Regions from separate parts of the Sulfitobacter pontiacus genome, predicted to be linked through region 1. Evidence: riboswitches for the same ligand, from Rfam matches in the RefSeq annotation. Region 1 holds a riboswitch; the other holds the start of a gene.
What was found. Region 1 has a riboswitch for cobalamin ahead of AB1495_RS11305 (ABC transporter substrate-binding protein). Riboswitches for the same ligand answer to the same signal wherever they lie in the genome.

Region 1 (5,767 bases):
GACGTCCTTTTGCCAATCAGGATCAGCGCGAAAACCGGCGCGCCGACCAAAGCGGTCACCACTCCGATGGGCAGCACTTGGCCCGGTACAATCACCCGTGAAATCACATCGGCAAAGACCAGAAACACCGCCCCCGCCAGTGCAGATGCCGGCACAAGGATCGCATGACGGTGACCCACGACGATGCGCATGGCATGGGGGATCACCAGCCCGACAAAGCCTATCGCCCCGACCACCGAGACCATTACCGCCGTGACCAACGCCGCCGTGCCGATCAGCAGCAACTGCACGCGGCGCACCGGAATGCCCAAGGACGCTGCGCTGTCGCTGCCGAAGGTAAAGGCATCCAGCGCGCGGGCGTGCCACAGGCAGGCCAGCAGCCCGATCATCGCCGCGGGCAGGGCGCTTAGTACATCGGGCCAGCGCACGCCCGACATATTCCCCAAAAGCCAGAACATGATGGCACGGGCCTGTTCGGCATTGGCCGATTTCGTGATCATCAGCGCGGTCAGAGCGTTGAACATCTGGCTGCCCGCAATACCGGCCAGCACGATCACGCCCGCGGCCCGCAGGCCCACACCGCCCCCTGCCGCCTGCGCCAGCAAGGCCACAAAAGCGAAAGCCACCAGCGCCCCGCTGAACGCACCGATAGACAGCGAGATAGCACCACCCCCCAGCCCGAGGATGGTCACCGCAACAGCGCCGGTGGACGCCCCCGCAGAGATGCCCAGCAGATAGGGATCCGCCAGCGCATTGCGCAGCAGTGCTTGCAGCACGACGCCCGACAGCGCCAGACCGGCGCCGCAGCACATTGCCACCACGGCCCGCGCCATGCGGTAGTTCCACACGATGCCCTCGTCGATCTTGTCCACCGCATAGCCCGCGTTCAGCGCCTTGTTGGCCAGCACCTTCAGCACCACCAGCGGCGGGATAGAGACCTCGCCGATGGCCGCACCAAACAGCAGTGCGGCCAGCAGCACCGGCGGGATGATCACCCACCAGTGCCACTGCGGCCTGCGCATCACAGAGCGGTCGATTGCGGTCATTCGGCCAGATCAAAACCGGACAGCGCGTCAGCCATCGTTTCCAACGCATAGATCGCACGCACGGTCGGGTCCATCGCATGGGCGTCCATGGTGATGATGCGGCCCTCTTTCACCGCGGTCATCTCGCGGGCGACGGGATCGTTCATCAGGAAGGCGCGCTTTTTCTCGATGTCATCCGCAGGGAAGCGGCGGCGGTCCATTTTGGCGAGCACGATGAAAGTCGGGTCGGATTTTGCCAGAGTCTCCCATCCGACCAGCGGCCATTCCTCGGCCGAGGTCACGACGTTTTCAACGCCAAGCTTGTCCATCATATAGGCGGGCACACCCTGTTGACCTGCGACATAAGGGTCCGCCGCCATCTCGGACGACGAGAACCAGAACAGCGCCGAGGTGCCTTGGGGCAGGTTCAGCGATTTGGCTTTCTCGACCGCCTTTGCCTCGCGCGATTGCAGGTCTGCCAGCAGCGTGGCACCGGCGTCTTGCGCGTTGTAGATGAGGGCGAGCTCTTCGATGCTGGTATACAGCTGCTGGGTCGTGAACAGTTCAGATCGCGTGCCGTCCGCGCCGACAGAATTATCCTTGGCCGCGCAATCGGTGGGCATCACATAGGTCGGCACGCCCACCTCGTGAAAGCTGTCGCGGGTGCCGACCATACCTTCGGGGCCGACGTGCCATTCATACATCACGGTGACCAGATCGGGGCGTTTGCCCAACACGCTTTCAAAGCTGGGATCGTTGTCCGCCAGCCGTTCAATCGCATCGTTGGTGTCTTTGAACTCTGGCAAAACGGGGCTGAACCAGACAGAGGTTCCCGCGATCCGGTCCTGTTGACCCAGCAGATACAGGATCTCTGTCGTGGATTGCCCGATGGTCACGGTGGTCTGGGGCGCCGCATCAAAGCTGAGCGTATGGCCGCAGTTGTCGATGGTCAGCGGATAGTCTGTCTCTGCGCCAAGCGCGGTGCTGCCTGCGAGGCTCGCAATCAGGGTCAGGATGGAAAAAAATGTTTTCATATCAAGGGCTCCGGTTGGTCCGATGCCGGGGTCTTTGAATAGAAAGAGAAGGGGCCAGCCAAACGGCGCGCGGGCGCATTTTGGTCTGCGCGTGTGGTAAGATCCGGTCCCATCATCATCCTCTCCCGAGCAACCCCGCCCGGTGTTTCAGGTTCAGTGTCGGCAGGTCTCCTGACTGACGGATCGCGGCTGTCCCCGCCTTCCCGGACCTTTAGGCCCAGTGGCATGATGGAGGTAGCTCACCGTCTACAGTTGCGGGGGCAGTTCCGGTTCATCCACAGCAAAGCGCGGATGGCGAATTCCCTATTATTTCCCGAAGGAAACCGACCCGGTTTCGATGACAGTTGTCCGCCGACCCGTCAAGTTGCGTTTTGCGGTCATCATCGCGTGACAAAGGCAAATAACGCGGGCCACGGTTCCGCAGAACGGGCGAGAGGCACATAACAAACGGAAGGAAAACCAAGTGGCAGCCCGTAGGGGAGTCGAACCCCTCTTTTCAGGTTGAAAACCTGACGTCCTAACCGATAGACGAACGGGCCACTTAACTTGTGAGCGCTTCTTTAGGCAAAGCCATCGGCGGGCGCAAGTGCAAGCCGCATGAGAAAGCGGGGAAGTACGGCAAAAAAATCACAGATTTTGATGCCGTATTCTAAGGGGCGTATGGCGAGGGGGAATCGTCGCGTGAAACGCGCGCCGCGCGCGGGATGAGGGCGCGCGTTTCCCTTAGATTTCCCAGTGAAAACCCGTCGCTTTTTCGGAGACGGCCCAGAGTTTCTCCATCACGGGTTTGTCGTAGGCATGAGGGTTCAGCGTGCCTTTGCCAACGGGCCCTCCGGTTTGCATCCATCCGGTCGGGCCATAAAGCGCGCGCTGCGCCAACCCGTCTTCGGTCGCGCACATGACCTCGGGATACGCGCCTTTTTCGGCGGATTGCACCAGTGGCGTCTTGCTCATCATCCACCAGGTGACCCGTGTGAACAGCCCGCCGCTTGTGCTGATCAGCGAGGTCGCCGACGCGCCGGGGTGGCAGACGTATACCTCAACGCGGCTATCGGTGGCTTTCAGCCGGTCCTGAAGCTTATAGGCAAACATCATCTGCGCCAGCTTGCTTTGGCTGTAGACCGCGTTGGCGCTATAGTTCTTGTCCCAGTTCATGTCGTCGAACTGGATCGTCTTGATCCCCATGTTGTACCCGAGGCTGGACACCACGACGATGCGGCCCGCGCTTTCCTGAATGCGATCAAACAGCATTCCGCACAGCAGGAAGTGCCCATAGTGGTTGGTGCCAAGCTGGCTTTCGAACCCGTCAACGGTCAGTTGCTGTGTTGGCACCTGCGCGATGGCAGCGTTGCAGATCAGCGCGTCAATCCGGGGAACGGTGCGTTTCACCTCCTCCGCCGCGGCGCGCACGCTGGCCAGATCAGACAGATCCATCCGCACAAAGCTCACCTCGGCGTTGGCACCGAACGTGTCCTTGAGCGTTTTTACCGCGGCGATGGACTTATCGGCGTTGCGGTTCAGCATGACGACTTTTGCCCCCTTGGACAGCAGGATGCGCGTGGCCTGAAAGCCCGCACCGGCCGTCGTGCCGGTGATGAGATATGTTTTCCCCTTGAGCGATCCAAGGCGATCAGGTGTCCAGCCTTTGGGTCCGAAAGTCGTGTCCTTCATCGTCATGTTCCTTTTCGATGTCAGCGCGGCAGCGATGCGCGCTGTGTTTGATGTTGAAGAGTAAATAGCTCTCGGCTGTCTCTCAAAACAGGCGAGATCGTCGCGAATACTTGCCTGATTGTATCACGCGCTTGCGAAAGGCGGATGTGACGCAGTAGATTGCCCTCATGAGCAAAGACCAGATCAAACAGCTAATCAGGAACAACGCGACCCAAGAGGGGCTGACGGGAACCGGCATTGACGGGGTGCGCCTGTTTCGGGCCACGCAGTCGATTCCTTGCGTGCCGGCGGTCTATGAACCCAGCGTTATTGCGATCGTCAGCGGGGCGAAAGAGGCCGTGCTGGACGGGCACAGGTACATCTATGACGACAGCCGATATATGTGCTGCCCGATGTCGATGCCGGTGAAGGCCGGCACGCCGACCGCCTCTGCCGAAAGCCCGCTCTACGGGGTTATCATTTCGCTCGATAAGCGGGTGATGACAGAACTGTCGATGGAGATGGAAAATACCGGCAATGTGATTCCCGAGGTCAAAGGCGGTTTACGCGCGCAGGGGATCAGGCTGGCCGCTTGGGATGATGCCTTTGCCGACGCGCTGCTGCGTTTGCTGCAATTGGGTGGCAATCCGGCGGATACGGCGATCCTTGGCGAGGCACGGCTGCGCGAGCTTTACTACGCGATCCTGAAGGGCGAGGCAGGGCGTTTTGCCAGACAGGCCTTCGGCGCGGGCAATGCGATCGCACGGTCGATCGCGCATGTATCCTCTCACCTGGACGCGCCGATCTCTATTGATGATATGGCGTCCCGCGCCGGGATGAGCCGCGCCGCCTTTCACCGCAAGTTCAAGCAGGTGACGACGATGGCCCCGATCCAGTTTGTCAAATCCATGCGGCTCAACAATGCGGCGATGAAGATCGCAGGCGGCATGTCCGTGAACGAGGCGGCGGTTGATGTAGGATATGTCAGCCCGTCGCAATTCAGCCGCGAATTCAGGCGGATGTACGGGCAATCCCCGCGCCAATGGGGGGAAGCCCAGCAGTTTCCGGTTGAAATGGGCCAATAAGGGGCTGCCATCGCCCGTGCGTTGGCAGCCCCTTTTCACGCGTCTGGTGGTATGATCAGACGTCTACAACCACCTTGCCGATGGCCTGCCCGCTGGTCAGGCGGTCATAGGCCCCGCCCACCGTATCGAGGTCGACCCTCTGGTCATCAAGCAAGGGCTCCAGCGCCCCTGCGTCCACAATCTCTGCCAGTTTGGTCAGCTCGGCAGCTTCGAACGAAGCGTCGTCACCGTAGGCGGTAAGGGTCTTGGCTTTCATGCTGGTCATCCTCGCGTGATGCCTACCTGAAGATTGCCGTGATTTATCTAATTGGCCTGATTGTGAGCCCGGTTTTCTGATTATGGATATAATTGGTTAGGCGCAAACTGTGTTCGAAGACATCAAGGCTCAGCCGACCAGCCCGCCGCGCGAGATCAAACAGCGCAGAAACAACGGCAAACACATCTCGCCCCGGCTCATGGGGTATTGTCTTCATAATGTCGGGTAAGGGTACAAGTGGCAGCCCGTAGGGGAGTCGAACCCCTCTTTTCAGGTTGAAAACCTGACGTCCTAACCGATAGACGAACGGGCCACTTAGCTTGTGAGCGCTTCTCTAAGGAATGCCGCGCAGGCGCGCAAGCAGAAATCGAAAGAAAATGAAAAATTTTTACGCAGGTGCCGCATCTTCCAGACGCAGCTGCACGGACTGTCGGCCGCGCCAGGTATTGATGTCCAGACGTCCGGCCAGATGGAACCGTGCACCACCGTGGTTTTCTAGTGCCGGACCAAGCGGCCCGTCAAATGCGCCAAAGGCGATGGCGTCCATTTTGGTGTTGTTGCCGTCGCCAAAGCTGATCTTGAGGTGGCTTTCACCCACCCGCTTGGCAAAGCGGATCTGCATGTCGGCAAAGGCATATCGCGGGGCAGGGGCACCGGCCCCGAAGGGGCCTGCCTGTTCCACCTGCTGCGCCAGTTCCACCGTCGCGGCGGCGGGCA
Region 2 (5,767 bases), 1.5 Mb from region 1:
GCGCTTTGGCCAGACCGCTGGTGATAAAGCCTGCAAGCACTGCTTTGATCAGGTCTCCGGGGATGAACACGGTCACCAGCGCGGCGGATTCCAGCAGCGATTTATCCAGCGCAATCGACAGGCCGATGATCCCGAAGATATAAAGCACGACGATCCCGCCGATGACCGAAGCAACCGCCGCAACGATGATCAGCGAGGGCCCGTACCATTTTTCGACGATCAGGCCGGTGACAAAAGCCGCCACGGGGAAGCCGATCAGGAAGCCGGAGGACGGCAGCATGAAGGCACCCAGCCCACCGTTGCCACCGGCCAGAAGCGGCAGCCCCAAAGCGACCAGCAGCAAGAAGAGCAGCACGGCCAGCGCGCCGCGTTTGGCCCCCAGCACGGTCCCGCAAAGCATGATGCCCAAGCTTTGCGCCGTGATCGGCACGCCAAAGCCAAGCGAGAATTTCGGGATCAACGCAAGTGCTGCAATCAGGGCAGCGAACAGCGCAACGAGGGTCAGGTTACGTTCCATAACAAAGGGTCCTTTGCGTAAATTTGACGGCATGTATCCCCGCGATCACAAAATTAAGCAAGCGTCGTGATCGTGACCAAAGGTCAGCGCGGGTGTTATGCAACCGGTGCGGCACAGGCCAGCAGGGCGGACACGTCCAGATGGGTTTCCATATGGTCGGCCAGCGCGTCGAGCGTATCTTCCACGGTCTGACTGTAGGAGGTCGGCCCTGCCCCCAGCCCCAGTTGCGCCAACCAGGCACTGCGGAAACTATCGTTGGTAAAGAGCCCGTGCAGATAGGTGCCGGTGATCTTGCCATCGCGCGACCCTGCCCCGTCGGGGATGCCGTTGATATGCGCAAAGGGCGTGGCGCAATCGGCCCCCACCGTCTGTCCGATGTGGATTTCATAGCCGTCGATCTGCGTGCCCGTGGCGGCATGGTCGGCGGTGACGCGGGTCAGGGTCTTGTCCGGGGCCATGCGGGTTTCAACATCCAGCAGGCCCAGCCCCTCTTCGCGGCCCGCAGGTCCCTCGAAGCCCTGCGGATCCTCGATAAACCGGCCCAGCATCTGGTAGCCGCCGCAAATTCCCAGCACCGCGCCGCCGCGCCGCACATGGGCATAAAGGTCGATGTCCCAGCCTTGGGCGCGCAGGAAAGCCAGATCGCCGCGGGTGGATTTCGTGCCCGGCAGGATCACCAGATCGGCGTCCGCGGGCAGCGGCGTGCCGGGGGGGACCATGGTCAGCCGCACCGAAGCCTCCGCCGCCAGCGGGTCGAGGTCGTCGAAGTTCGAGATGCGCGAGAGCATGGGGCAGACGATGTGGAACCCCCCGTCGGAGGGCGCGCGCGACAGGTCTACCGCGTCTTCGGCGGGCAGCAGATGCGCGTTGGCGAACCACGGCAATGTGCCGAACCCCGTCCAGCCGGTGCGGCGTTCAATCTCGCGGTAGCCGTCGTCAAAAAGGCTGACATCGCCGCGGAACTTGTTGACCAGAAAGCCGGTGATCATTGCCGCGTCCTTTGGGTCCATCACCACTTGGGTGCCGACGATCTGGGCGATGACGCCGCCACGGTTGATATCTCCGGCCAAGACAACGGGGACACCTGCGGCGCGGGCAAAGCCCATATTGGCAAGGTCGTTCTGGCGCAGGTTCGTTTCAGCCGGGCTGCCCGCCCCTTCAACGATGATCAGATCGGCGCTTTGCCCGAGGATACCGAAGCTTTCGAGCACGGGGGCCATCAACCCTGCGCGGGCCTTGCTGAAGTCACGCGCTTGCAGGGTGCTGTGGCGCTGCCCTTGCACGATCACCTGCGACCCGCTGTCGGTTTCGGGTTTCAGCAGGATGGGGTTCATATGCACCGACAGGGGCCGTCTGCAGGCGATCGCTTGCAGGGCCTGTGCGCGGCCGATCTCTCCGCCGTCCTCGGTGACGGCGGCGTTGTTCGACATGTTCTGCGGCTTGAACGGCGCGACGGAAAGCCCCCGACGCGTGGCCGCGCGGCACAGGCCCGCCACCAGCATGGATTTCCCCACATTCGATCCGGTGCCCTGGATCATGATGGCGCGGGTGGGCATGGCGGGACCTCGTGTTTTTTGTGCAGTCATTGGTGTCAGCCTGCGGTGATCCCGTCAAGCGTCCGCGCGTGCCCCCTGCGCATTGGTCGCCCGCGGGAAAATCCGCGCAAAGCGGGTTTGGCCCCTGCGTTATGACAGGCGCAGCTTGACAGAGGCGGGCAAATGACCAATGCAGGGCGTATGTTGGTTCCTGTCCCAGACAGGCGAAGAGGGAACGCGATACGCATTGATCCAGCCTTGGGTCAGCGCCAAGCGCAGCCGCCCCCGCGACCGTGACCGGAGAGAGCTTTCAACCACTGGCCCGCAGGCTGGGAAGGTGAAGGTTCGCAAGGCAAGCTGCCTTAGATCCGCAAGCCGGGAGACCTGCCAGCATAGTTTGTAACGGGCGAACGGGGTGTTTCGCGACTGGCCTAGAACGCTGTTCGCATGTCGTTCGCTGCTGGCGATCCCCCTTGGCCCATCGACGTATGAGGCAAGATATGACCACCACGGATCAACCGGTCACCGTCACCATCTGCACCACCTGTCGCGCAGGTCAGATCACCGCCGAGGACGCGCCGCGCCCCGGCCAACAGCTGTTTGACGCGCTGTCGGGGCATCTGCCCGACGGTGTGCAGCTGCGCGGAGCCGAATGTCTGTCGGCCTGTTCGCGGGGCTGTTCGATGGTCCTGTCGGGTGGGCCGTCGCGCTGGACTTATGTGTATGGCGATCTCGACACTGACGCGCATTTGTCCGATATCGTGAATGGCGTCTCTGCCTATGCCCAGACCTCTGATGGCGTGGTGCCCTGGCGCGAACGCCCCGTGGTCTTCCGCAAACAATCCATCGCCCGCATTCCCCCACAGGAGCCTACCGAATGACCAACCTTACCAAAATCCCCGTTACCGTGATCACCGGCTTTCTGGGCGCTGGCAAAACCACCTTTATCCGTCACCTGATGGAGAACGCGGGCTCCAAGCGTCTGGCCGTGCTGGTCAATGAATTCGGCACCGCCGGTGTGGATGGCGACATCCTGAAATCCTGCGCGATTGACAATTGCCCCGCCGAGAACATCGTCGAGCTGGCAAACGGCTGTATCTGCTGCACCGTGGCCGATGACTTTATCCCCACCATCGAAGCCCTGATGGCCCTGCCCGAAACGCCTGATCATATCCTGATCGAGACGTCGGGGCTGGCGCTGCCAAAGCCCTTGCTCAAGGCGTTTGACTGGCCAGCGATCCGGTCGCGCATCACCGTGGACGGCGTGATTACGCTTGCCGATGCCGAAGCCGTGGTCAGCGGGCAGTTCGCCCCCGATCTGGAGGCCGTGGCCGCGCAGCGCGATGCCGACGACAGTCTGGACCACGAAACGCCTTTGTCCGAGGTGTTTGAAGACCAAATCGCCTGCGCCGACATCGTGCTGCTGTCGAAGGCCGATCTGGCGGGCCCCGAGGGCGTCGAGGCTGCGCGCAAGGTGATCGAGGCGCATGCGCCGCGCAAGCTGCCGATCATTCCGATGACCGAAGGCGTGATCGACCCGCGCGTTGTGCTGGGTCTGGAAGCCGCCGCCGAAGATGACATCGACGCGCGCCCCAGCCACCACGACGGGCATGATGATCACGAACATGACGACTTTGAAAGCGTGGTGATCGACATGGGCGAGGTCGCCGATGTCGCCACCCTTGAGGCCGCCGTGTTGCGCTTGGCGCGCGAACAGAAAATCCTGCGCGTCAAAGGGTATATCGCCGTTCAGGACAAACCGATGCGTCTGCTTGTGCAGGCCGTGGGCGAGCGCGTGCGCAGCCAGTTCGACCGCCCTTGGGGGGACACGCCGCGCCGCAGCCAACTGGTTGTGATCGCAGAGCATGATCACGTGAACGAAGCCGCGATCCGCGCGGTGCTGGAGGGCTAAGCCGCCATGCATGTCGTCTTTCGCGAAAGCCACGGACTGGACCAAAGCGATCTGCCCCAAGACCTGGGGCAGACGCCGGCGGATCTGGTGGTGCTGTCCTTTTCGGACAGTGATCTGGGGGCTTTCGCGGCGGGCTGGCATCGTGCGGAAGGGGGCTTGCCGTCGTTGCGGCTGGCCAATCTGGTCGCGCTGAAACATCCGTTGTCGGTCGATACCTATGCCGAACAGACCCTTGCAGGGGCCAAGGCGGTATTGGTGCGGCTGATCGGGGGCGAAAGCTATTGGCCTTACGGGCTGGCGACCTTGCAGGATATGGCGCGCAAACAGCAGATCGCGCTGGCGGTGCTGCCTGCGGACGGCCAACCCGACCCGCGGCTCGACGCACTGTCGACGCTGCCGCATTCGACGTTAAGACGCTTGCAACATCTGTGCGATACGGGCGGGGCGGTGGCTGCGCAGGCGGCACTGGCGCAGCTGTCGCTGGCCGCAGGGCTTTACGCGGGGCCGGCCAAAGGGGCCAAGACCGTGCCCGAGGCGGGGTTCTACCGCCCCCACACCGGTGTGATCCCCGCGCCGGAACCATCTGACAAGCCGCGCGCCATTGTGACCTTCTACCGGTCCTATTTGACGGCTGCCGATACCGATCCTGTGGATGCGCTGATCACCGCACTCGACGCGCGCGGCTTTGACGCCGTGGGGCTCTTCGCGCCCAGCCTCAAGGGGGACACCGCGCCGTGGATCGCGCAGCAGATCGCCCGGCTTGATCCGGCGGTGATCGTGAACGCCACCGCTTTCTCCGCCCAGCGCGGGCCGGATGAACCCTCGGTCCTGGGCGCATCGGATTGCCCCGTGGTGCAGGTCGCCCTATCGACCGCGCGTCGGCGCGATTGGGCCGAATCAGAGCGCGGGCTGTCGCCCACCGATCTGGCGATGCATGTCGTCTTGCCCGAGGTGGATGGCCGTCTGTTCGGCGGTGTCGTCAGCTTTAAGCAGCCCGGCAAACGGGACGAGGCGCTGCAATACAGCCGTTTCGCCCATCGCGCCGACGCGAACCGCGTGGATTTTATCGCCGATCGCGTGCAGCGCTTGCACCAGCTAGGGGTGCAGGACAACGCGGCAAAGTCTGTGGGGGTGGTGCTGTCCACCTACCCCGGCAAAGGTTGGAACATGGCCCATGCGCTGGGGTTGGATGCGCTGGCTTCGTTGCGGGTGATGACAGCGCAACTGGCGGCACAGGGCTATGACGTGGATGCGGGGGACTTTGCCGATACGCAAACGGTTGCCAGCCGTCTTTGCACCGAAACGCTCCGCTGGCCGCTGGCCGCGTATGAGGCCGCGCTTGCAAAGCTGCCACAGGCGTTGCGCGATGACCTGACCGACAGCTGGGGCGCGCCGCAGGATGATCCGCTGTTTCACGACGGGGCGTTCTGTTTTCCGGCGCTGCGCAGTGGCAAGCTGCTGGTCGCCTTGCAACCCGAACGCGGGGCGCTGGCCGAACGGGATGATGACTATCACGACCTGAGCCGCACGCCGCGCCCGGGCTATGTCGCCTTCTATCTGTGGCTGCAACAGCAGGCGGATGCGATGGTGCATGTCGGGGCCCATGGCACGCTGGAATGGCTGCCGGGCAAATCCGTCGCCCTGTCTGACGCCTGCTGGCCCGAGGCGCTGATCGGCCCGATGCCGGTGATCTATCCCTTTATCGTCAATGACCCCGGCGAGGCCGCGCAGGCCAAACGCCGTATCGGGGCCGTGACCGTGGGCCATATGCCTCCCCCGTTGGTGACATCGAAACTGCCCGAT

Region 2: it holds a riboswitch for cobalamin, as region 1 does, so the genes downstream of both, AB1495_RS04105 (DUF1636 domain-containing protein) here and AB1495_RS11305 (ABC transporter substrate-binding protein) in region 1, are expected to answer to the same signal.

Annotation. Positions count from the first base shown of each region.
Region 1 covers NZ_CP160849.1:2,304,714-2,310,480, forward strand. Annotated here, with positions in the region: gene AB1495_RS11300 (iron ABC transporter permease) at 1-1,022, opposite strand, end outside; gene AB1495_RS11305 (ABC transporter substrate-binding protein) at 1,043-2,059, opposite strand; cobalamin riboswitch at 2,203-2,402, opposite strand; tRNA gene AB1495_RS11310 (tRNA-Glu) at 2,524-2,598, opposite strand; gene AB1495_RS11315 (SDR family oxidoreductase) at 2,783-3,730, opposite strand; gene AB1495_RS11320 (AraC family transcriptional regulator) at 3,898-4,794, shown strand; gene AB1495_RS11325 (zinc-binding dehydrogenase) at 4,850-5,143, opposite strand; tRNA gene AB1495_RS11330 (tRNA-Glu) at 5,289-5,363, opposite strand; gene recJ (single-stranded-DNA-specific exonuclease RecJ) at 5,439-5,767, opposite strand, start outside.
Region 2 covers NZ_CP160849.1:812,247-818,013, forward strand. Annotated here, with positions in the region: gene AB1495_RS04095 (biotin transporter BioY) at 1-517, opposite strand, end outside; gene AB1495_RS04100 (cobyric acid synthase) at 613-2,073, opposite strand; cobalamin riboswitch at 2,241-2,459, shown strand; gene AB1495_RS04105 (DUF1636 domain-containing protein) at 2,553-2,933, shown strand; gene cobW (cobalamin biosynthesis protein CobW) at 2,930-3,964, shown strand; gene cobN (cobaltochelatase subunit CobN) at 3,971-5,767, shown strand, end outside.